DNA from 4 places in the Fundidesulfovibrio terrae genome. Region 4 is predicted to be linked to each of the others. Evidence: predicted binding sites of a transcription regulator. Region 4 holds the regulator's gene; each other region holds the start of a gene.
The links. Region 4 encodes sigma-54, which starts transcription at its own class of promoters, with help from an activator protein. Its sites were predicted from a motif close to CTGGCACGGNNNNTGCTT; they were not measured.
Positions count from the first base shown of each region.

Region 1: the regulator sigma-54 is predicted to act here: its motif matches at 3,777-3,794, upstream of nifH (nitrogenase iron protein).
Region 2: the regulator sigma-54 is predicted to act here: its motif matches at 3,008-3,025, upstream of ML540_RS01655 (DNA-binding transcriptional response regulator).
Region 3: the regulator sigma-54 is predicted to act here: its motif matches at 3,049-3,066, upstream of flgB (flagellar basal body rod protein FlgB).

Region 1 covers NZ_JAKZFS010000001.1:135,072-140,382, forward strand. Annotated here, with positions in the region: gene ML540_RS00655 (LeuA family protein) at 1-975, opposite strand, end outside; gene ML540_RS00660 (putative bifunctional diguanylate cyclase/phosphodiesterase) at 972-2,705, opposite strand; gene ML540_RS00665 (sulfite exporter TauE/SafE family protein) at 2,742-3,539, opposite strand; gene nifH (nitrogenase iron protein) at 3,843-4,667, shown strand; gene ML540_RS00675 (P-II family nitrogen regulator) at 4,709-5,071, shown strand; gene ML540_RS00680 (P-II family nitrogen regulator) at 5,068-5,311, shown strand, end outside.
Region 2 covers NZ_JAKZFS010000001.1:359,634-364,944, forward strand. Annotated here, with positions in the region: gene ML540_RS01640 (DUF72 domain-containing protein) at 1-367, opposite strand, end outside; gene ML540_RS01645 (hypothetical protein) at 488-1,258, opposite strand; gene ML540_RS01650 (sulfite exporter TauE/SafE family protein) at 1,262-2,512, opposite strand; gene ML540_RS01655 (DNA-binding transcriptional response regulator) at 2,581-2,970, opposite strand; gene ML540_RS01660 (methyl-accepting chemotaxis protein) at 3,126-5,192, opposite strand.
Region 3 covers NZ_JAKZFS010000004.1:196,064-201,374, forward strand. Annotated here, with positions in the region: gene fliG (flagellar motor switch protein FliG) at 1-136, opposite strand, end outside; gene fliF (flagellar basal-body MS-ring/collar protein FliF) at 140-1,738, opposite strand; gene fliE (flagellar hook-basal body complex protein FliE) at 1,762-2,109, opposite strand; gene flgC (flagellar basal body rod protein FlgC) at 2,120-2,557, opposite strand; gene flgB (flagellar basal body rod protein FlgB) at 2,560-2,973, opposite strand; gene ML540_RS13760 (tetratricopeptide repeat protein) at 3,365-3,937, shown strand; gene ML540_RS13765 (IMP cyclohydrolase) at 4,112-4,702, shown strand; gene bla (class A beta-lactamase) at 4,958-5,311, opposite strand, start outside.
Region 4 covers NZ_JAKZFS010000005.1:19,719-25,029, forward strand. Annotated here, with positions in the region: gene ML540_RS14825 (CTP synthase) at 1-1,181, shown strand, start outside; gene ML540_RS14830 (KdsC family phosphatase) at 1,178-1,729, shown strand; gene rpoN (RNA polymerase factor sigma-54) at 1,981-3,420, shown strand; gene hpf (ribosome hibernation-promoting factor, HPF/YfiA family) at 3,463-4,002, shown strand; gene ML540_RS14845 (PTS sugar transporter subunit IIA) at 4,002-4,454, shown strand; gene rapZ (RNase adapter RapZ) at 4,561-5,311, shown strand, end outside.

The DNA of each region.
Region 1 (5,311 bases), on a different contig from region 4:
GGCCGCCCGGCCGCTCTTCTTGCCCAGGGCCACCAGGCGGGAAAGCCCGAGCTTCGCCGGATCGTAGGGTTCGAACAGGGACGGATCGCGCGTGAGCCCGTGCACGTGCAACCCCGTCTCGCAGGAGAACTGGGCCGAGCCCGCCACGGGCTTGCGCGGCGGTATCTCGATCTTGGCCGCATCGGCCACGGTGCGGCACAGCCCGGGAAGCACCTCCACCCTGTAGGGAAGTCCCAACCGGAAATGCAGGTAGGCCGTAAGTTCTTCCAGGGCGGCCAGCCCTGCCCGCTCTCCCAGGCCCAGCACCGAGGCGTCGGCGTATTCGGCTCCGGCCATGAGCCCTGCCAGGGCGTTGGCCGTGCCCAGGCCGAAATCGTTGTGGCAGTGCACGCCAACGGCAACGCCGGGTACGGCGGCCTTGAGCCGCCCGACCACCTCGGCCACCTCCAGCGGATGCCACAGCCCCACCGTGTCCGACAGGCGCACCCGCGAGGCCCCGGCGTCGCGCCCGGCCAGCGCCGCCCGGACCAGGAACTCCGGATCGGCCCGGGAGGCGTCCTCCAGGCCCAGGGACACCCGGGCCTGGCCTGAGGCGCAGGCCAGCGCCACGTGGCGCGCCAGGTGCGCAAGCAGCGCGTCCGGGGAGAGCCCCAGGCGTTTTTCCATGTGCGCGGCGGACACGGGCAGCCCCAGGTGCAGCCAGTCGGTGTTCAGGGCGGCCCCGGCCAGGATGGTGTCCTCGCGGCAGGCGGCCCACACCGACAGCTCGGGCCTCACGCCGTGGCCGCGCCCGCCCAGGCCGCGCGCTAGCTCCACCAGCCCGGCCACCGAGGCGTCGCGCCCGGCGATGCCCAGCTCCACCTCGTCGACGCCGAGCGCCGCCAGCCGGGTCAGGATGTTCGCCTTGGCGTCCGGCGTCAGGTATACCCCGAAGCACTGCTCGCCTTCGCGCAGGGTGGAGTCGATGATCTTCACGCGGCGTCTCCATGGGGGAGGAGCACGTCCCCCCGGGACAGCAGGGCCGCGAATTCGCGCGGCGGCAGGGGTTTGGCGTAGAGGTAGCCCTGGAAGCCGTCGCAGCAGGAGAGCGAGCGCAAAAACTCCAGCTGGGCCATGGTCTCCACGCCCTCGGCCACCACGGCCAGCCCCAGGTTGGCCGCGATGGACACCACCGAGGTGACGATGGCCGCGTCGTCCTTGTCCTGGGGCAGTCCGTCCACGAAGGATTTGTCGATCTTGAGCGTGGAGATGGGCAGCTGCTTCAAGTAGGTCAGGGAGGAATACCCGGTGCCGAAGTCGTCCAGGGCCACGGTGATCCCGGCGGCGGCCAGGCTGGAGAGGGTCTTGCGGGCCTCGGCGAAGCCCTTGAGGAACACGGTCTCGGTGACTTCCACCTCCAGCCTCGAGGCGGGCAGGCCGGTGCGCTCGAGCACCGCCAGCACCTTGGCGGCCAGCCCGGGCTGCTCGATCTGGCGCGGCGAGAGGTTCACCGCCACCTTCAGGTCGCCCAGGCCCTCGTCGAGCCAGAGCTTGGTCTGGCGGCAAGCCTCCTCCAGGATCCAGTCGCCCAGGGCCAGGATGAGCCCGGTCTCCTCGGCCAGGGGGATGAACTCTCCCGGCGATACGGGGACGCCCCCGGCAGGAATCCAGCGCACCAGAGCCTCCATGCCCCGCACCGTGCCCGTGAGCACGTCCACGCGGGGCTGGTAGTAGAGCACGAACTCCTCGCGGGCCAGGGCCTTGCGCAGGTCGTTCTCCAGCTTCAACCCCTTGAGCACCCGGTTCCCCAGGTCCTCGGTGAAGAAATTGAAGTTGTTTCGCCCGGCCTCCTTGGCGCGGTACATGGCCATCTCGGCGTTGCGCACGAGCTGGGCCGGGTCCGTGCCGTCCGAGGGGGATATGGTCACGCCGATGCTGGCGGTGACGTGCAGTTCCTCGCCCAGGGTCTCCACGGGGTCGGCCAGGCAGGTGAGGATGCGTCCGGCCACGTGGGCCGCGTCCTCGGGGTCGCGCAGCTCGGTGAGCAGCATGTAGAAGTCGTCGCCGCCGAAGCGCGAGAGGGTGTCGGCCTGGCGCAAGAGCTTCGAGAGCCGGTAGCCCACCTCGGTGAGGATGATGTCGCCTGTCGCGTGGCCCAGGCTGTCGTTGATGGTCTTGAAGCGGTCCAGGTCCAGGCAGATGACGCCCACGGGGTTGCCGCCCAGCTGGGACTTGCGCAGGGCCATGCCCAGGCGGTCGTGGAAGAGGTGGCGGTTGGGCAGCCCGGTGAGGGGGTCGTGGTAGGCCTCGTGGAGCAGGACTTCCTTGTGGCTCTTCTGGTCGGTGATGTCGGTGAAGACCCCTACGTAGCCCGCCAGCCTTCCCGAGGCGTCCCGGATGGCCCGGATGGAGAGCCGTTCTGGGTAGGCCTCGCCGGATTTGCGGCGGTTCCAGATTTCGCCCTCCCAGACGCCTTCCTCGATGAGACGGGACCACAGCGCCTCGTAGAAGGCCGCGTCGTGGTGGTCGGACTTGAGCATGCGGGGGTTCTGCCCGTGCGCTTCGTCAGCGTCGTATCCGGTGATGTCGGTAAAGGCGTCGTTGACCCAGAGGATGCTTCCGTCGGGGGCGGTGACGATCATGCCTTCGCCGCTGGCCCGCACGAGCGCTTCGAGCAGACGCGCGGGATCACCGGGAGGGAGTGGGAACGGGGGAGGAGGGTTCATGTACGGCTTCGACCTCTCATCCCCCTGCTAGCAAACTTAGAGCACCTGGAAAAGCATTCTCGTGGCCATGAAAAAAAGAAACGCCGCGAAGACCTTCTTGAGCTTGGCCACGGGCAGCTTGTGGGCGATGCGGGCGCCCGTCGGCGCGGTGAGCATGCTGCAGACCACCAGGCCCACCAGGGCCGGGATGTAGATGAAGCCCAGGGTGGCTCCGGGCAGCCCGGCCTTGCCCATGCCGCCGAGAATGTAGCCCACGGTCCCGGCCAGGGCGATGGGGAAGCCGATGGCCGCCGAGGTGCCCACGGCCTGGTGCATGGGGATGTTGCACCAGGTCATGAACGGCACGGACATGGTGCCGCCGCCGATGCCCACCAGGGCGGAGACCGCGCCGATGAAGGATCCGGCCCCGAACATGCCGCCCGCTCCTGGCAGCTCGCGACTGGGCTTGGGCTTGATGTTCAGAAACATCTGGAAGGAGACGTAGTAGAGGAAGCACAAAAAGAAGACCTTGAGAAAACCGCTGGAGAGCATGGAGGCGATCCAGCTTCCGGCCAGGGTGCCCACGATGATGCCGGGAGCGATGGCGCGGACCACGTACCAGCGCACCGCGCCGTGCTTGTGATGGGCGCGCATGCTGGAGACCGAAGTGAACATGATGGAGGCCAGGCTGGTGCCCAGGGCCAACTGCATCATGTATTCCGGGGTCATGCCCTGCCAGGCGAACAGCACCGACAGGACCGGCACGATGACGATGCCGCCGCCCACGCCGAGCAGTCCGGCCAGGATCCCGGCCACGGCTCCGGCCAGGGCGTAGAGGAGGAAGTACAGGATCATCATGGCGACTGGCTCCTTGCATTCGGAACGCGTGTTTGGCGAAGTATAATCTTTCCCTGTGGTTGTCGACACACGGATGTTACACGTACGGTGCCGGAAAACTTACAAAAAGGTCGACATTTTTGTAGCGACTTTTGTGTAAGGCCACCGTCCCCGCCGGGCCTTCCTGGCGAGTCCGCCTCCCGCTGATCCGCGCCAGATGGCGATTTTTTGCAATTTTGCAAAAAACCGTCTGATTTGGCACGGCCCTTGCCCTATGCCCAGCGTACCCGGCGAATCCAAATCCCTTTTCGGAGGTTTATCATGAGAAAGATCGCTATCTACGGCAAAGGCGGCATCGGCAAGTCCACCACCACTCAGAACACCGTGGCCGGTTTGGCTACCCTGGGCAAGAAGGTCATGGTCGTGGGCTGCGACCCCAAGGCCGACTCCACCCGCCTGCTCCTGGGCGGCCTGCAGCAGAAGACCGTTCTGGACACCCTGCGCGAGGAAGGCGAGGACGTCGAACTCGAGGACATCCTGAAGCCCGGCTTCAAGGGCACCATGTGCACCGAGTCCGGCGGTCCCGAGCCTGGCGTGGGCTGCGCCGGCCGCGGCATCATCACCTCCATCAACCTTCTGGAACAGCTGGGTGCCTACAAGGAAGACAAGAGCCTGGACTACGTCTTCTACGACGTGCTGGGCGACGTTGTCTGCGGCGGCTTCGCCATGCCCATCCGTGAAGGCAAGGCCCAGGAAATCTACATCGTCGTCTCGGGCGAGATGATGGCCATGTACGCGGCCAACAACATCTGCAAGGGCATCGTGAAGTTCGCGGAAGCCGGCGGCGTGCGCCTGGGCGGGCTCATCTGCAACTCCCGCAAGGTCGACCACGAAGAGGACCTGATCAACGCCCTGGCCGAGCGCCTTGGCACCAAGATGATCCACTTCGTCCCCCGCGAGAACCAGGTGCAGCGCGCCGAGCTCAACCGCAAGACGGTCATCGACTTCTCCCCCGAGCACCCCCAGGCCAACGAGTACCTGTCCCTGGCCTCCAAGATCCAGGACAACCAGAACTTCGTCATCCCGACTCCGCTGCCCATCGACGAGTTGGAAGCCCTGCTCGTGAAGTACGGCATCGCCAACTAGGCGGCCCGGTCAACCTCAAGACTTAGGATGGAGATACCAGCATGTCCCTCATCATGATCCGCTCCGTCGTCCGCCCCGAGAAGGCCGATGACGTCATGGCAGCCCTCATGGAGGCCGGTTTCCCGGCCGCGACCAAACTGGCCGTCGCCGGCCGCGGCAAGCAGCGCGGCATCAAGATCGGCGAAGTGACCTACGACGAGATTCCCAAGATCCAGATCATGACCGTGGTGTCTGAGAAGGACAAGGAATTCGTGGTCAAGACCATCGTGGACGCCGCCCGCACCGGCGGCAAGGGCAACTTCGGCGACGGCAAGATCTTCGTTTCCCCCGTGGACGAGATGTACACCATCAGCTCCGGCGTGAAGGAAACCGACCTGTCGTCCATCGGGGAGGCCAGGCCATGAAGGAAGTCATCGCAGTCGTTCGCATGAACAAGATGAACCAGACCAAGAAGGCCTTAACCGACGCCGGTATCGCCGCCTTCTTCGCCCACGAGGCCTGGGGCCGGGGCAAGGGCCTGGTGAACATGGCGGTGGCCGCCGGGGCGGCCCAGGGCTACCAGGAGGCCGCCGAGGTCCTGGGCAATAAGGGCAAGCTTTTCGCCAAGCGCATGGTCACGGTGGTGGTGCCCGACGACAAGGTCT
Region 2 (5,311 bases), on a different contig from region 4:
GGAAGGCCCCGAGAAGCCCGATGTCACGGGGGAAGCGCGGAGGGAGCTGGAAAAGCACCGGCCCCAGCCTGTCCCCGAGGCGGGCGATGCGCCCGAAGAAGGACGCCAGCCCGTCCTGGGGGTTTTTGAGCCTGCGGAAATGGGTGATGAAGCGGCTGGCCTTGACCGCGTAGAGGAAGCCCGGAGGGGCGGCGTCGCGCCACTTGCCTGCCGCGGCTTCCCCGGGAAGGCGGTAGAAGGTGGAGTTGATCTCCACGGTGTCGAAGCGGCGGGCGTAGAAGGCCAGCCACCCGGACTTGGCGAGCTCCGGGGGATAGAACGGCCCGCGCCAGTGGTCATACTGCCAGCCGGACGTTCCGACGCGCACGCGGCCTTTCGCCTCCATGCTCCCGTGTACGGCCCCGGGCCCGGCAGGACAAGCCCCGGAATGCGAGAGGCCGCCCGAAGGCGGCCTCTCTGTGGGTAGGGGGGTTGAGGTTGAGGAAATTTAGCCCTTCTTCTTGGACTTCTTCATGGACATGCCCACGCCTTCGAACATGAAGAAGATGGAGAAGCCGTACCACATGGTGTAGACCACGTAGAAGGAGAGCAGCCCGATCAGCATGAGGACGTTCTGGGAGACGGGCTCGCCGGGCAGGCCGTAGAAGTTGTACGCCGGTTCCAGGCCCTTGCGCATCACGGTGTCCAGGGCCTTGGCCTCGGCCACCTTGCGGTCCTTCTGCAGGGCCTTCATCATGGCCCCGAAGCCCTTCCAGAGATCCTTGCAGAGCTTGCGGTTGGCCTGGTTCTCGGGCTTGTCCACGGCCTCGGTGCCGGTGACGGCGAACACGGATATGGCCTTGTTGCAGGCGAACTCGGTGATGACGCCCAGGTCCGCCTTGACCATGAGCACGTTGTCCTTCACCTCGACCTGGGCGCCGGCGGTCTGCAGGACCTTGGCGATGTTCTGGGCGTCCTGGTTGGCCTTGGCCTGGGCCTTGGCGTGGTCGGGCTCGTCCTTGGGGTCGGGCTTGGAGATGGTGGCATTGACGGCGATCTGCACGCCCTTCTGCTTGGCCACGACGGCCTTCACGGTGTCGAAGTAGTCCGAGGAGTTCTTGGACAGCTTGTTGAAGAAGTCGTCGGAGAACTCCAGGCCGGTCTGGACGTTTCCGTTATGGTCCTTGAAGACCGGCGACATGATGACCCCGAACACGATCAGGAACGTGATCATCAGGAACAAACCTTTGGCGAAAGGAGCTTTGTTGACGATAAGCATGGATTATTCCTCCCCGCGCAGCATGGAGATGTTGGCGAAGAACTTCCCGAACACCCACACTCCGAAAAGCCCGACGCTGACCCAGAAGACCACGTTGCCCACGTATTCGATCATGTTGTTGAGTTCCGGCGACCAGCCCAGGTAGCCGAGCTCGGTGAGCTTCTTGGGCAGGGTGGCCACGCGGTTGATGAAGCCGGAGATGATGGACAGGGCGTAGAAGCCGCGGATGTGCACGCCCTTGACCACCTTGGTGACCAGCGCGCCCACCTGGATGCCCAGAAGCGAGCCGATGAGCATGCCCATGGCCAAGGTGTAGAACACGAAGCCGTAGACCGCGTATTCCTTGATGGCCGCGAATCCCGAGGTGAAGATGATCTGGAGGATGTCGGTACCCACCGTGGTCATGGAGGAGACGCCGAACACGTACACGAACATGGGGAAGGTGACGAAGCCGCCGCCCACGCCCATGATGGCGGCCAGGGCGCCCACGATGAAGCCGCCCGCGGCCAGCACCCACAGGGAGAGCTGACGTCCGCCGGGGACGAAGTCCTCGTCGAAGGTGATCATGGGCGGAACCTTCAGGTTCTGCACGGCCTGGGCCAGGGGCGGCACGTCGGCGCCGGCGGGGCCGCCGTGGGCGTCGCCGCTCTCGACCTTGCGCGACTTCAGGAAGTCGTACATGCCGTAGAAGCCCAGAAAGCCCAGCAGCACGGCGTAGATCGAGGAGATGAAGAAGTCCGACAGGATGGGGTCGGAGTCGTAGAGGGTCTTGTTGATGTAGCCGCCCGTCACCGCGCCGAAGCCCGAGCCCAGCAGGAAGCCCATGGCCAGCTTCACGGAGACGTTGCCGAGCTTCTTGTGCACGGCGGTGCCCATGATGGCCTTGGCGAAGATGTGGAACAGGTCCGTACCCACGGCCAGGATGCCCTTGACGCCGGCGGCCATGAGGGCCGGGGTGATGATGAAGCCGCCGCCCGCGCCGATGCAGCCGGTGATGAGGCCCGCGGCCAGGCCCACGCCGATGGAGGCCAGGAAGATGGTGGTGTTGTAGTACGACGGCATGTACGCGGTCTTGCCGCCGATCACGTCGGCCGCCTCGACCAGGCTGAAGCCCAGGATCGGCAGGGCCAGCACGGCCAGGATCAAGAGCTTCTTGCGGTTTTGGATGATGTTCATGGAGACTTCGTAGTCCCACTTGGCGTGGGCCCGCGCTCCTTCCATCATGAATTGGTAGACATCCCTGAAGAATCGCATCCTCTTACACCTCCGTTTCCCGAAACATGTTCTCCCCTCGCGACATCGCCTCGAAGCGCCACACGCGCTCACCCTTGCCGATCTTCCGGGCCGCGGATCGTCGCGGCTCCGGGTATTTCACTTTCGAGCACCCTTCGCACGGCCCGCACCAGCACGGTGGGGTCGTCGGCCCTGGCCACGAAGAACACCAGCGGCTCGTCCAGGCTCGCCCCGGCCTCCTGGGCGTCGTGGGCATGCACCAGGGCTGGCAGGCCGGGAATCACCCGCCGGACCAGGCGCAGCACGCTCAGGGCGTCCATGTCCGGCAGGTCCGCGTCGGCCACCAGCACGTCCGCTCCGGACGCGGCCAGGCAGGCCGCTTCCCGCCCCGTCCCGCAGTCCTTCACGGTGAATCCGGCGCGGGCGAACTCCCTGGCCAGGAGCTCCCGGATGTGCCGGTTGCGATCGGCCAGAATCACCGTGAAGATTGCTGACGCGGGTGCCATGTACAGGGAAAGGCAAAGTGCGTGCCGGAGCGGCGTTCAGGCAACAGCCCGGAATGGCGGACAAAAAAAGCGGCGCGCCGGAAGGCGCGCCGCATCAGGTGTCCATTTCTTTTACAGCTGGTAAAGGATCAGGCTTTCAGCTGAGCCGGTCCGCCGGAACCGGCCTGGCGTTCGAGCCCGGAGATAACCCGGGAGAGTTCGTCCACATGCCCGGCCATGCCGGAGACGGTACGGGTGAAGTCGTCCATGCCCCGGCCCAGGTCCTGGGAGAAGCTGCTGATCCCCGAGACGGACCGGGCGATCTCCTCGCTGACCGAGGATTGCTGCCCGGCGGCCTGGGCGATGCCGCTCACCTGTCCCGACGTCTTGTCCACCAGGTCCACGATGCCGAGCAGGGCCTCGCCGGACTGGGCCGCCAGGCCGGAGGCCACCTCCACGGCCTGGGCCGCCTTGTTGACCATGTCCACGTTCTGGGCGGTGCCCGCCTGGATGCTGGAGATGGCCTGGCCCACTTCCTTGGTGGAGTTCATGGTCTTCTCGGCCAGCTTGCGCACCTCGTCGGCCACCACGGCGAAGCCGCGTCCGGCCTCGCCGGCGCGGGCGGCCTCGATGGCCGCATTGAGCGCCAGCAGGTTGGTCTGGTCGGCTATGTCGGAGATCACATCCATCACCTGGCCGATGGCCTTGGCCTGGTCGCCCAGGCGGGTCATGCCCTGTTCCAGGGCCTTGGCCAGTTCGTCCACCTGGGTGATGGCGCGGCGGGCGTCGTCCACCACGGACTGCCCGCGCTGGGCCTCGGCGCGGGTCCGGCCGGCCAGTTCGGAGGCTTCGTTGGCGTTGCGGGCCACCTCCAGGGCGCTGGAGTTCATCTCGTCCATGGCGGCGGCGGTCTCGGACGTGACGGATTCCTGGCCCTGCACGCCCTCGCGCAGGCTGTCGATCTCGTCCATCAACCCCCTGGAGCCTGCCTGCAGGCCCTCCACCACGTCGCGCAGCACGGCCACGGCCTGCATCATGCCCTCCGACTTGGCGCTTTCGGCCTGTCGCCGGGCCTGTTCCGCCTCGGCCAGGGCCGTTCTGCCTTCGGCGGCGGCCTTTTCGGCCATGGCGTGCTCCTGCCGGGCCTGTTCCAGGCTCTCTCTGAGCGCGTCCACCATGGAGCGCATGTCGTCGGCCATGCGCCCGATCTCGTCAGCGTCGCGCACCGCAAGCGCGCTGTCCAGCTTTCCGGCGGCGATGTCCCGGGCGAAGCCGCCGCAGGCGAACAGGGGGCGCAGCACCAGCACGCGCAGCACCACCACGATCACCCCCACCAGCGCCAGGGCCACTCCGGCGGCAATGGCCATGTTCTGCCCGTTGACCCGGCTCACCTGAGCGGCCAGCTCCTGGGCAGGGGCCATGACCACGAAGCGCCAGCCCGTGAGCGGATCGGGCATCACCGTGGCCATGCCGGGCTTGCCGTCCTCCTCGAAGGCGATCTGCTCCAGGGACTTGGCCTGCATGGCCCGGCGCAGCCACTCGGGAGGGTTTTCCACGTTCTTCATGCGCTTGGCCGGATCGGGATGGGCCACGTACATGCCGTCGCGGTCCAGGATGAACACGTAGCCGGTGTCGCCGATCTTGGTCTTGGAGACCTCGCTGACCAGGTAGTCCAGGTCCAGGCCGGCGTTGAGCACGCCCACGAGCTTCTTGGACTTGTCCCGGATGGGCACGGCCAGCACGGCCACGGCCTTGCCCACGGTGCGGCTGATGAGGGGCTTGGACACTGCGTGGGCCACTCCGCCATCCACCACGGCCTTGAAGTAGTCGCGATCCGTCACGTTGATGGGGGCCTTGAGTATCTCGGAGGAGACCTGGGCCTCGCCGGTCAGGTCGAAGACGTTGAAGTAGAGCAGGCCCTTGACGCTCTTGGCCAGCGAGGACAGCTCGGGCTGCATGGTGGAGGTGACGGCGATGGACGCGGACATGATCACGTTCTCCTTGGCCGCCACGCCGTCCAGGAGAATGAACTTGTCCTCCATGCTGCCGGTGACGTCCCGGGTCAGGGACTGGGCCAGAAGGCTCATGTCCTGGGCCAGCTGCGCTTCCATGGAGGAACGGACCGTGCGCGCGTTGAGGAGCACCAGGCAGGCCATGCCCAGGACTACGGCCCCCAGGGCCGGGATGAGGAACTTCAGTTGCAGGGAGCGCGTCATGAAATCTCCTTGGGTTCGTCCGGACAGTCGCGGTGCCTGATCCGAAACGGCGTGGCGCGTTTGGCCGGGGGCCGCTCGGCCTGTCGGCAAAACGGACGTTCCCTGGCGAGACTCGTGGG
Region 3 (5,311 bases), on a different contig from region 4:
TGGTGTCGATTTCCAGCATGGCCTTGGAGATGCGGGCGATCTCGCCCCTGTCCATGCGTTTGAACACCTCGGAGCAGAATTTGTCGCCGAGCGCCAGGCAGAGCACGGCGGTCTTTTGCGGTCCGGTCAGGGCCATGGCTTACGCAGCCTCCTGCTTGAGCCATCCTCGAAGGATCTGGATGGCCTGTTCGGTGTTGGTCTCGAAGAGCTGCTGCGCCAGAACCTTGGCGTTCTCCAGCCGCTTCGAGATTTCCAGCAGTTCCGACTCGTCCTCTTCGGGCTCGGCCAGGGCGATGCGCCGTTCGGCCTCGGGCAGGCGGTTGAGCTGCTCGATCTCCTCGCGAGTGACGCGGGGGCGGATGAGGGCCATGACCACCGGGCGCACCACCAGGAGCAGGAAGAGGAACACCAGGAGGCCGTTCAGGAAGGGCTTGCCCAGGCGCTGGGCGTATTCCAGCATGTTCTGGGTGAGGCTCGGCTCGGCCATCAGCTCGCGCTCGCCGAAGGACATGGAGCTCACCTCGATGGTGTCGCCGCGCTTGAGATCGATGCCCACCGCGCTGGATACGGCCTGCTTGATGCGCTCGATCTCTTCGGCGGGCCTGGGGATGAACTTGGGTTCCTTGCTGTTCGGATCCTGAATGTAGTCCACGATAACCGCGACGGAGAGGCGCTGCAACTCCCCGGAAGGGGCCACGATCTCCTGCTGCTCGGCGTCGATCTCGTAGTTGGTGATGCGCTTTTCCTGAGACTGGTCGACCTTGTTCTGGGTGCCGGAGAAGCCGTCACCCCGGAAGTTGGTCTCAGGCACGGAGCCGTCCACGTTGGCCTTCTGGTTGGTGGAGGATTCCTCGCGGGTCTCGGAGCGCACCACGGTCTTGTTGGGGTCAAAGCTCTGGCGCTTGGTGACGCGCTGGGAGAAGTCCAGGCTGGCCGACACCTTGGCGATGGACTTGCCGCCGCCCACGATGGGGGTGAGCAGTTCCTCGATCTTGCGTTCGATGTTCTGCTGGTAGTTGTTGCGGAAGTCGAACTGGGTATTGGTGAGGCCGTCGATGCTCCCGCCGTCCTTGGCCTGGTAGACGATCTTGCCCGCGGTGTCGGTGATGGTGACGCGGCTGGGGTCCAGGCCTTCCACGCTCATGGCCACGAAGTTGACGATGCCCTGAATCTGCTTCTGCTCGAGCTTGGCCCCGGGCTTAAGCGTCAGCACCACCGAGGCGCTGGACTTGCGCTGCTCCTCGATGAAGAGGCTCTTGGCGGGCAGCACCAGGTGCACCCGGGCCTTGTCCACGGCGGGGAATTCCGAAATGGTGCGCGCCAGCTCGCCCTGCAGGGCTCGCTGGTAGTTGATGCGCTGCACGAAGTCGGTCTGGCCCACCTTGGTCTCGTCGAAAATCTCATAGCCCAGGCCCGCGCCGCGCAGCTTGCCTTCGCCAGCCACCTTGATGCGGGTCTCGCTCACCTGGTCGGCCGGGACCAGGATGGTCTGGCCGCCGTCCTCGAGCTTGAAGGGCGTCTTGTTCGCCTTGAGCATTTCCATGACGCGGTTGGCGTCGTCCTGGGCCAGCTTGGTGAAGAGCACCTTGTAGTCGGGCTGGTTGAACCACAGGACCATCAGCACGAAGGCGGCGACCACCGAGACGGCGACTCCGGCGAACAGGATACGCTGGGCCATGGTGCGGGCGGACCAGAAACGGGTGGCCTGATCCCAGAGCGATTTGAGCAGAGCGGGCATGGAAGGCTCCTATCGTTTAGCGCCTAGAAAGGCATCTTGACCAGTTCCTTGTACATATCCATGACCTTGTTGCGCACGGTGGAGGTCATGGACATGGCCAGGCCGGCCTTCTGCAGCTGGATCATGAGTTCGTGGACGTTCTGGTTCTCGCCGGTGGTGAAGGAGGACACCATCTGGTCCTTCTTGATCTGTTCGGCGTTGACGTCGGCCAGGGAGCTCTTGAGCGAATCCACGAAGTTGGTCTTGTGGCTGCCCGAGGTGCCGAAGGCCTCGGCCACTTTCTGCTGCACGCCCTGGGCGCCCGTGGTGCCCAGAGTGTTCTGGCCCATGGCGGCGCGGTAGGCGTTGATGCCGATTGGACTGATGGCCATGGCGAGTCTCCTAGCGTCCGATCTCAAGGGCCTTGTTGTACATGGCCTTGATGGTGCTGATGGTGGTGGTGTTGGCTTCGTAGCCGCGCGAGGCCTGGATCATGTTGGTCATTTCCTCGACCACATTGATGTCGGGATATTGAACGAAGCCGTTGGCGTCGGCGTCGGGATGGCCGGGCTCGTAGACCTGCTTGGTGGGGCGGTTGTCGTTGACGATGCCCGTGACGCGCACTCCCTGGAGTTCCTGGGAGAGGGCGGAGTCCATGGCCTTGCCGAAGGGAGTCGCAGGGGTGGACTCCAGGGCCACGGACTTGCGCTGGTAGGGCCCCTGCCCGTTGGCGGTGCGCGTGGTCTTGGCGTTGGCCAGGTTCATGGAAATGACGTTCATGTAGGTGCGCTGGGCCGAGAGGGCCGAGCCACCGATGTCGAGGGCTGTCATGAAGTCCATGATTACTTGCCTCCTTCCGCGATGATCTTGGAGATGCCGTCGAAGTTGGACTTCATCACCGTGGTCAGCGCGTTGTACATCAGGGAGTTCTTGGCCATGGTGGACATTTCCTTGTCCATGTCCACGGCGTCGGCCCCGTAGATGGTGCGGGGCTTGAATTCCTTGACCACGTCGCCCTGGTAGTCCGAGGCGTCGTAGGTGCCGGGAACGTGCTTTCCGTTGGTCCGGGTCATGCCGCTGCGCAGGTCGGCGGTGCCGATGGCGTTCTGGAGGTCGGATTCGAAATCCAGGGAGCGGGCCTTGTACCCGGGTATGTTGATGTTGGCCAAATTGGACATGACGAGGTTTTGACGCTCCAGGCGCAGATCCATGACCTTGGCGATCAAGTTCGCGTTGGCTCCGTAGATGTCCGTCATGGCGTGGCTCCTTGGGCGGCGGCTGATTTTGCCGGGCTCTCTTCGCTCGGCGGGAGGCCGCCCCGGCCCATCTCATAGCAACTCCCGTTCCAAATGATTAACCATCCGGAATGTAAGAAAAACATCCAAAATGGCGTAACCTGGCATGCGGCGTGCTCCTCTTATTATGGTTGCCTGCCCGTCGGAGGAATTTGCCTGTCCCGGCGGTTGGCACGCAGATTGCTTGGGTGATCTCGCCGGTGTGCCGGTCCCCGGGAGGGACATTCGTCGGACACCGGTTGCGGAAGGGGAGGCGGGAGGCCAGGACGGCCATCCCGGCTTGGGAGAATCGACAGGACGCCACGCCCGGGAGAAGGTTTTGGCGAGGCGTCCATCACCGGAGGGGACAGTCATGAGCGGTCATCTGGACTACGAAATCAACAAGGAACTGGGCGAGTGCTACTTGTTCATGGGCGACCTGGACAAAGCCGAAGAGTATTACCGTAAGGCCATGAGCTCCAATGGAGTCCATCCCGAGCCCTACCTGGGGCTGGCCACCATCTGCGTGCACCGGGGCAACCTGGACGACGCCTTCAGCTTCTACCGCAAGGCGGCCAACGTCGAGGCCAGCGACAAGTCGCTGTCGGGCATGGCCCTGATCGAGATGGAACGCGGCGAGCACGACGCGGCCTTCAGCCACTTCTCGCAGGCTCTGGACCACAACCCCGAGAACATGGTGGCGCTCTACAGCATCATCAGGATCGGCCAGGCCACGGGACGCCTGGGCGAAGTGGTTCCCCATCTGGAGAACTACCTGTCCATCGAGCCCCTGAAGCACGACATGAGGTACTCCCTGGCGGGATGCCTGGTGGCCGCCGGACGCGAAGGCGACGCCAAGGCCCAGTTGGACCGTATCCTCGAGCACGACCCGGCCCATGCCTGCGCCGTGGAACTCAAGGACCACCTGGAAGCCAAAGCGGCTTAAAGCGCGCTCCGGAACAATTTTTCGACGAATCTCCCCTCCCCCATTGGTTCCCGGTCCGGTACCGCTCCCGGCGGCCGGACCGGGAATCAAATCAAGACGGGCGGGAGATGACGGAACCGGGTTGCCAAGCGCGGGCTATTTTGGCACTGCCAAGCCAAAACAAGCGAGGCAGCCATGGATCTATTGCCCATTCGCAGGGCCATTCTCTCGGTCACGGACAAGTCCGGACTGGCCGGGTTCGCCGCATTCCTGCACGAAAACGGCGTGGAGCTTGTCTCCACCGGCGGCACCAAGAAGGCCATGACCGACGCGGGGCTTCCCGTCACGGCCGTGGACCAGGTCACGGGATTCCCCGAAATGCTGGGCGGCCGGGTAAAAACCCTGCACCCCAACATCCACGCGGGCATCCTGGCCGACAAGGACAATCCCGAACACCTCTCCACCCTTGAGTCCTTCAAACTCAAGCCCTTCGACCTCATCTGCGTCAACCTCTACGACTTCGCCAAGGCCGCACAGGCCAAAGCCTCCCTCAAGGACGCCGTAGAACAGATTGACATCGGCGGCCCCACCATGCTCCGGGCCTCCGCCAAGAACTTCCACAGCATCCTGGTCGTGCCGTCCCCGGTCCATTACGAGGCCATCGTGGCCGAACTGAAGGCCAACGGCATGAAGGCGACCCTGCCCCTGCGGCACAAAATGGCCGTGGAGACCTTCAAGGCCACCTCAGCCTACGATGCCATGATCGCGGGGTATCTGGGACAGTAGAAGAGTAAGAGAAGAGGGAGGCGCTTCAGGCGGCAGGGGAGGCTGAAGAGGAAGATGCCTCCGGCGGCCAAAGGGACCAGTCCCTTTGGAATCCCCAGTTGCTTCGCGTCGGGTGATGTGAAGCCGGACAAGATGCGAAAGAAGGCAGGAAGCGCGCAAGGCCGCGCTTCCTGCCTTTATTTGTGGAGAATTCCAGGGCGTCGGGGCCTGGCACAAAGCGCTTGAGAAAAACGCGCTGCCGGGGGGAGCGGAAGATCAATCCCGATGCGTCAAAATCCTTGCGGCGGAAGCGATGATCTCGTTCTTCGCTTTCGCGTCCTTGCCGTCCTGGGTGTAATACACGGCCAGGATGACCGCGCCTCCGCCGTCGGGCCAGAACACGGCGACGTCGTTCGTCGTGCCGTAATCCCCCGTGCCCGTCTTGTCGCCCACGACCCAGCCGGAGGGAATCCCGGCGCGGATGCGCTGGTTGCCCGTCGTATTGTTCAGCAGCCAGTGCATAAGAATATCCTGCTGTATTTTGGGAAGGACATTCCCAAAAAACAAGCTGCGGATGGCGTTGGCCATGCTGTCGGGCGTGCTGGTGTCCCTCGGATCGCCGGTGATGGC
Region 4 (5,311 bases):
TCCTGGAGGCCATCCGCCAGCTTCGCGGCGATCTGGGCAAGGAGAACGTCCTCTACATCCACCTGACGCTGATCCCATACATCCGCGTGGCGGGTGAGCTCAAGACCAAGCCCACCCAGCACAGCGTTAAGGAGCTCAGGTCCATCGGCATCCAGCCCGACATCATCATCTGCCGCTCCGAGATCGACCTGGACCAGTCCCTCAAGACCAAGATCGCCTTGTTCTGCAACGTGGACCCGGACGCCGTGTTCACCTCCGTGGACGTGAAGAACATCTACGAGGTGCCCCTCAAGCTGTACGCCGAGGGCGTGGACCAGAAGATCGCCATCCTGCTGCGCCTGCCCGCCAAGAACGCGGAACTCGAAGCCTGGCAGAACCTGACCCACAAGCTGGCCAACCCCAAGGGCGAAGTGACCATCGGCATCGTGGGCAAGTACGTGGACCTCAAGGAGGCCTACAAGAGCCTGCACGAGGCCCTCGTGCACGGTGGCGTGGCCAACGACGTGAGCGTCAACCTGATCTACGTGAACTCCGAGGAGGTCACGCCGGCCAACGTGGCCGAGCGCATGGCGGGTCTGGACGGCATCCTGGTGCCCGGCGGCTTCGGCTCGCGCGGCGTGGAGGGCAAGATCGCGGCCATCCGCTACGCCCGCGAGAACAAGGTGCCGTTCTTCGGCATCTGCCTGGGCATGCAGCTGGCCTGTATCGAGTTCGCCCGCAACGTACTGAATCTTCCCGAGGCCAACTCCGAGGAGTTCAACCGCCTGAGCCCCGATCCGATCATCTACCTCATGCGCGAGTGGTACGACTTCCGCACCAAGAAGATCGAGAAGCGCGACGCCGACTCCGAAATGGGCGGAACGATGCGCCTGGGCGCCTACCCCTGCGTGGTCAAGCCCGACACCAAGGCCATGGAAGCCTACGCCAAGCCCCAGATCGAGGAGCGCCACCGCCACCGCTACGAGTTCAACAAGGCCTACTACACCCGCATGGAAGAGAAGGGCATGGTGTTCTCGGGACTGTCGCCCGACGAATCCCTGGTGGAAGTGGTGGAGCTGCCCGAGCATCCGTGGTTTTTGGGCTGCCAGTTCCATCCGGAGTTCAACTCCATCCCCATGCGCCCGCATCCGCTGTTCAGGGAGTTCATCCGGGCGTCCAAGATCGCCCGCGAGGCCAAATGAGAAGACCCGTCAGGCCCGGCGTGAACCGCCGGGCCCTGGCGTCGGCCAGGGGAGTGCGCCTGCTTGTGCTGGACGTGGACGGCGTGCTCACGGACAACGCCGTCTTCCACGACGGCGCCGGGCCGGGCCTGAAGCGCTTCGGCATCCAGGACGGCATGGGGCTCAAGCTCTGCCAGCACGCCGGGATCGACGTGGCCGTGATCAGTGGCCTGGGCAACATCCAGGCCCAGCATCGCCTGCGGGAGCTGGGCATCCGCGAATTCCACGGCGGCCACCTGCGCAAGCTCCCCGTTCTCGAAGAACTCCTTTCCGCGAAACATCTTGATTTGAACGAAGTGGCCTACATGGGCGACGACTGGCTGGACGCCCAGGTGATGAGCCGCGTGGGCCTTGCCATGGCCCCGGTGGACGCCCAGCCGGAAATCCTGCGCCTGGCGGCCTGGGTGTCCAAACGTCCTGGGGGCAGCGGGGCCGTGCGCGACGCCGTGCGCTTCCTGCTCATGGCCAAGGGCAAGCTGGGCGCCCTGTGGCGGCGCTGGCTCGTCTAGCCTCTCGCCCGCCATATCGCCGCCCAAGCCAGCGAAACTATACTGGATTCCAAAGGGGCGAGCCCCTAAGGCCTAAGGAGGCTTTTCCCCTGATCCGCTACGCTCCACCGCGCTACAGCCTCCCGCCCACTGTTGTGAATTCCCGTCAAGTCTTGCCACCCCCGCCTTTTTAGTGCATAACCGCCACGGTTGAACGGTGGTCCGGCATTTTTCTTGCTTGCCGCAGAACTTTCACGAGGACAGACGCACGCATGGCCCTTGAGCTCAGACAGCAACTCAAGCTTTCGCAGCAGCTGGTGATGACACCCCAGCTGCAGCAGGCCATCAAGCTGTTGCAGCTCTCCCGGCTGGAGCTGGTTGAGACCGTGCAGCAGGAGATGCTCGAGAATCCCCTGCTGGAAGAGGTCCAGGTCGACGACGAGCGCCCCGAGCCCACCATCGCCGAGGATTCCCACGCGCCTGACGCCACCCAGGAAGAGGGGGCCATGCAGCGCGAGCTCATGAAGACCGCCGAATGGGACGACTACATCGGCGACTTCGCTTCCACCTCCCGCCAGGCCACGGTGCGCGAGTACGAGGCCCCGGAGGAGGGCATGTCCTTCGAGGCCAGGCTGGCCTCCAAGACCTCGCTCGAGGGCCATCTCTCCTGGCAGATCAACCTCTCCCCCTTCACCGAACGCCAGCGAGTCATCGCCGACGACATCGTGGGCAACCTGGACTCCGTGGGCTACCTACAGTCCACCGTGGAAGAGATCGCCGCCACCACCGGCGCCACCCCCGAAGAGGTGGAGGTGGTCCTGCACGCCCTGCAGCGCTTCGACCCGGTGGGGATCGCCGCGCGCACCCCGCAGGAGTGCCTGCTCACCCAGTTGGAAGTTTACGGCTACACCGACCCGGTGCTCCTGGAGATCGTGCGCGAGCACCTGGAGGACCTGGAAAAGAAGCGCTACAAGCCCCTGGCCAAGAAGTTCCGCATCACCCTCGAGGACATCAAGGAATACCTGGACATCATCCAGACCCTCGACCCTCTGCCAGGCTCACACTTCAGCTCCTCCGATCCGGTCTACGTGAGTCCCGACGCCTACGTGTACAAGTACGGCGAGGACTTCATCATCGTGCTCAACGAGGACGGCCTGCCCAAGCTCCAGCTTTCCCCCTATTACATGGAGGACATGAGCCGTTCCAGCGGGAGCAAGGACAAGGACTACCTCCAGGACAAGATGCGCTCGGCCCAGTGGCTCATGAAGAGCCTGTACCAGCGCCAGCGGACGTTGTTCAAGGTCCTGGAATCGATAGTGAAATTTCAGCGGGACTTCTTCGAGGACGGGGTTACGAAATTAAAGCCCCTCATCCTCAAGGACGTGGCCGACGACATCGGCATGCACGAATCCACTGTGAGCCGCATCACCACGAGCAAATACGTGGCCACCCCGCACGGCATCTACGAACTCAAGTTTTTCTTCAACTCCGCCCTGGAGTTGGACGACGGCACTTCCGTGGGTTCGGAGTCGGTGAAGGCGCTCATCAAGCAGCTCATCTCCGGCGAGGATCCCAAGAAGCCCGTGAGCGACGAGCAGATCGCGGACACCCTCAAGCAGAAGCTGCAGGTCAACATCGCCCGCCGTACCGTGGCCAAGTACCGCATGGCCATGGGCATCGACTCCTCGTCCAAGCGCAAGGAAGTCTTGTAATCACGCCGCGCGTCTTTTCGCGGCCACACCTCGGAGGTAGATATGAACATTGCTTTCTATTTCAAGAATTTTGAGCCGTCCCCCGGTCTGCGCGAATACGCCGCCAAGCGTTTCGACAAACTGGCCAAATACATGCCCAATGCCGACAACGCCGAAGTGGTGGTCACGCTGCTGGTCGAAAAGACCCGCCAGATCGCCGATGTGGTGATCGACGCGGACGCCATGCACATCTCCGCCCATGAGCGCTCCGACGACATGTACTCCACCATCGACATGATCACGGACAAGCTCGAGGCCCAGGTGCGCAAGATGCGCGAGAAGATGAAGGACCGCCGCAAGGCCGCGTCTTCCGACGTCACCATGGGCGTGGTCAGCTTCACCGATGAGGGCAAGGTCCACTCCATCGAGGAATCCGACAAGTACAGCCCCAAGCCCATGAGCGTTGAAGAGGCCGCCGAGCAGATCACCGCCATGAAGTACGAATTCCTGGTGTTCTTCAACTCCGAGGCCGAGCGTATCAACGTCATCTACAAGCGCAAGAATGGCGACTTCGGTCTGATCGACCCTGGAGTTTCCCTCTGATGCGGCTGGGGGAGTTTCTGCGCAAGGATTTCGTGCTCGACGACCTGCAAGCGTCGGACAAGCCCGAAGTGCTCCGCGAACTGGTGTCCCCCGTGGCCCAGGCTTTCCCGGACGTGAGTCCCGAGAAGGCCCTGCGGGTGCTCATGGACCGCGAAAACCTGGGCACCACGGGCATCGGCGACGCCGTGGCCATTCCCCACGGGAAGATGGACTCCCTCAAGGAGATCGTCATCGTGGCGGGGCGCAGCCGGGGCGGAGTCGATTTCGAGGCCCTGGACCACAAGCCTTGCCGGATATTCTTCCTGGTCCTGGCCCCGGAACATGTGGCGGGCATGCATTTGCGTATCCTGGCCCAGATATCCAGGCTCCTCTCCGATGAGGGGTTCCGGGAATCCTTCCTGGACGCCCCGGACCGGGAAAGCCTCTGGCGCGTGCTGTCCAGCCATTCCTGAGGCGGCATCCGTTTCGTGATGATTCCCGGTCGATGATGTGCTAGCGTCCATCCCCGTCGCGCTTAAGAAGGCGCGGCGGGGATGTCTTTTTCAAGGAGCGCGCGACATGGCCTCTTCGGTCAAGCTGCCCGTGGTGGTGATTTCGGGCCTCTCCGGGTCCGGCAAGTCCACGGCCCTCAACGTCTTCGAGGACCTGGGCTATTTCTGCGTGGACGGCCTGCCCGCAAGCCTCATGCCCAAGCTGGTGAGCCTTTTCGAAGGCCAGGGAGCCAACCGCTACCGGGGCCTCGCCCTGGGCATGGACATGCGCCAGGCGGGCTTCGACTCCGGCTGGCAGCCCGCCATGGAGGAGTTGCGCGCCGCGGGCAACCTGCCCCAGATCGTGTTCATCGAGGCCGCCACCCAGGAGATCATGCGCCGCTACGCCACCACGCGCCGCCCACATCCCTTCGAGGCAGAGGGGTACGGGCTGGGCGAGGCCGTGGAGGAGGAACGCCGCCGCATGGCCCCCTTGCGCGACGCGGCCGACCTGGTCATGGACACCACCGACTTCTCCATCCACGACCTGCGCCGCCAACTGCAGGACAAATGGAAGTTCCTGGAGGGCAAGGGGCCTTCCATGAAGGTGCACATCATGAGCTTCGGGTTCAAGTATGGCATCCCCACCGAATCCGACCTGCTCTTCGACCTACGCTTTCTGCCCAACCCCTATTTCGAACCAGCTCTCAAGCCACTGTCCGGACAGGACAAATCCATCGTGGAGTATGTCCTTGACTCCAAGGAGGGCAGGGTGTTCCTGCCCAAGCTGGAGGCATTCCTTCAAGACCTTATCCCCATGTACGCCAAGGAAGGCCGCT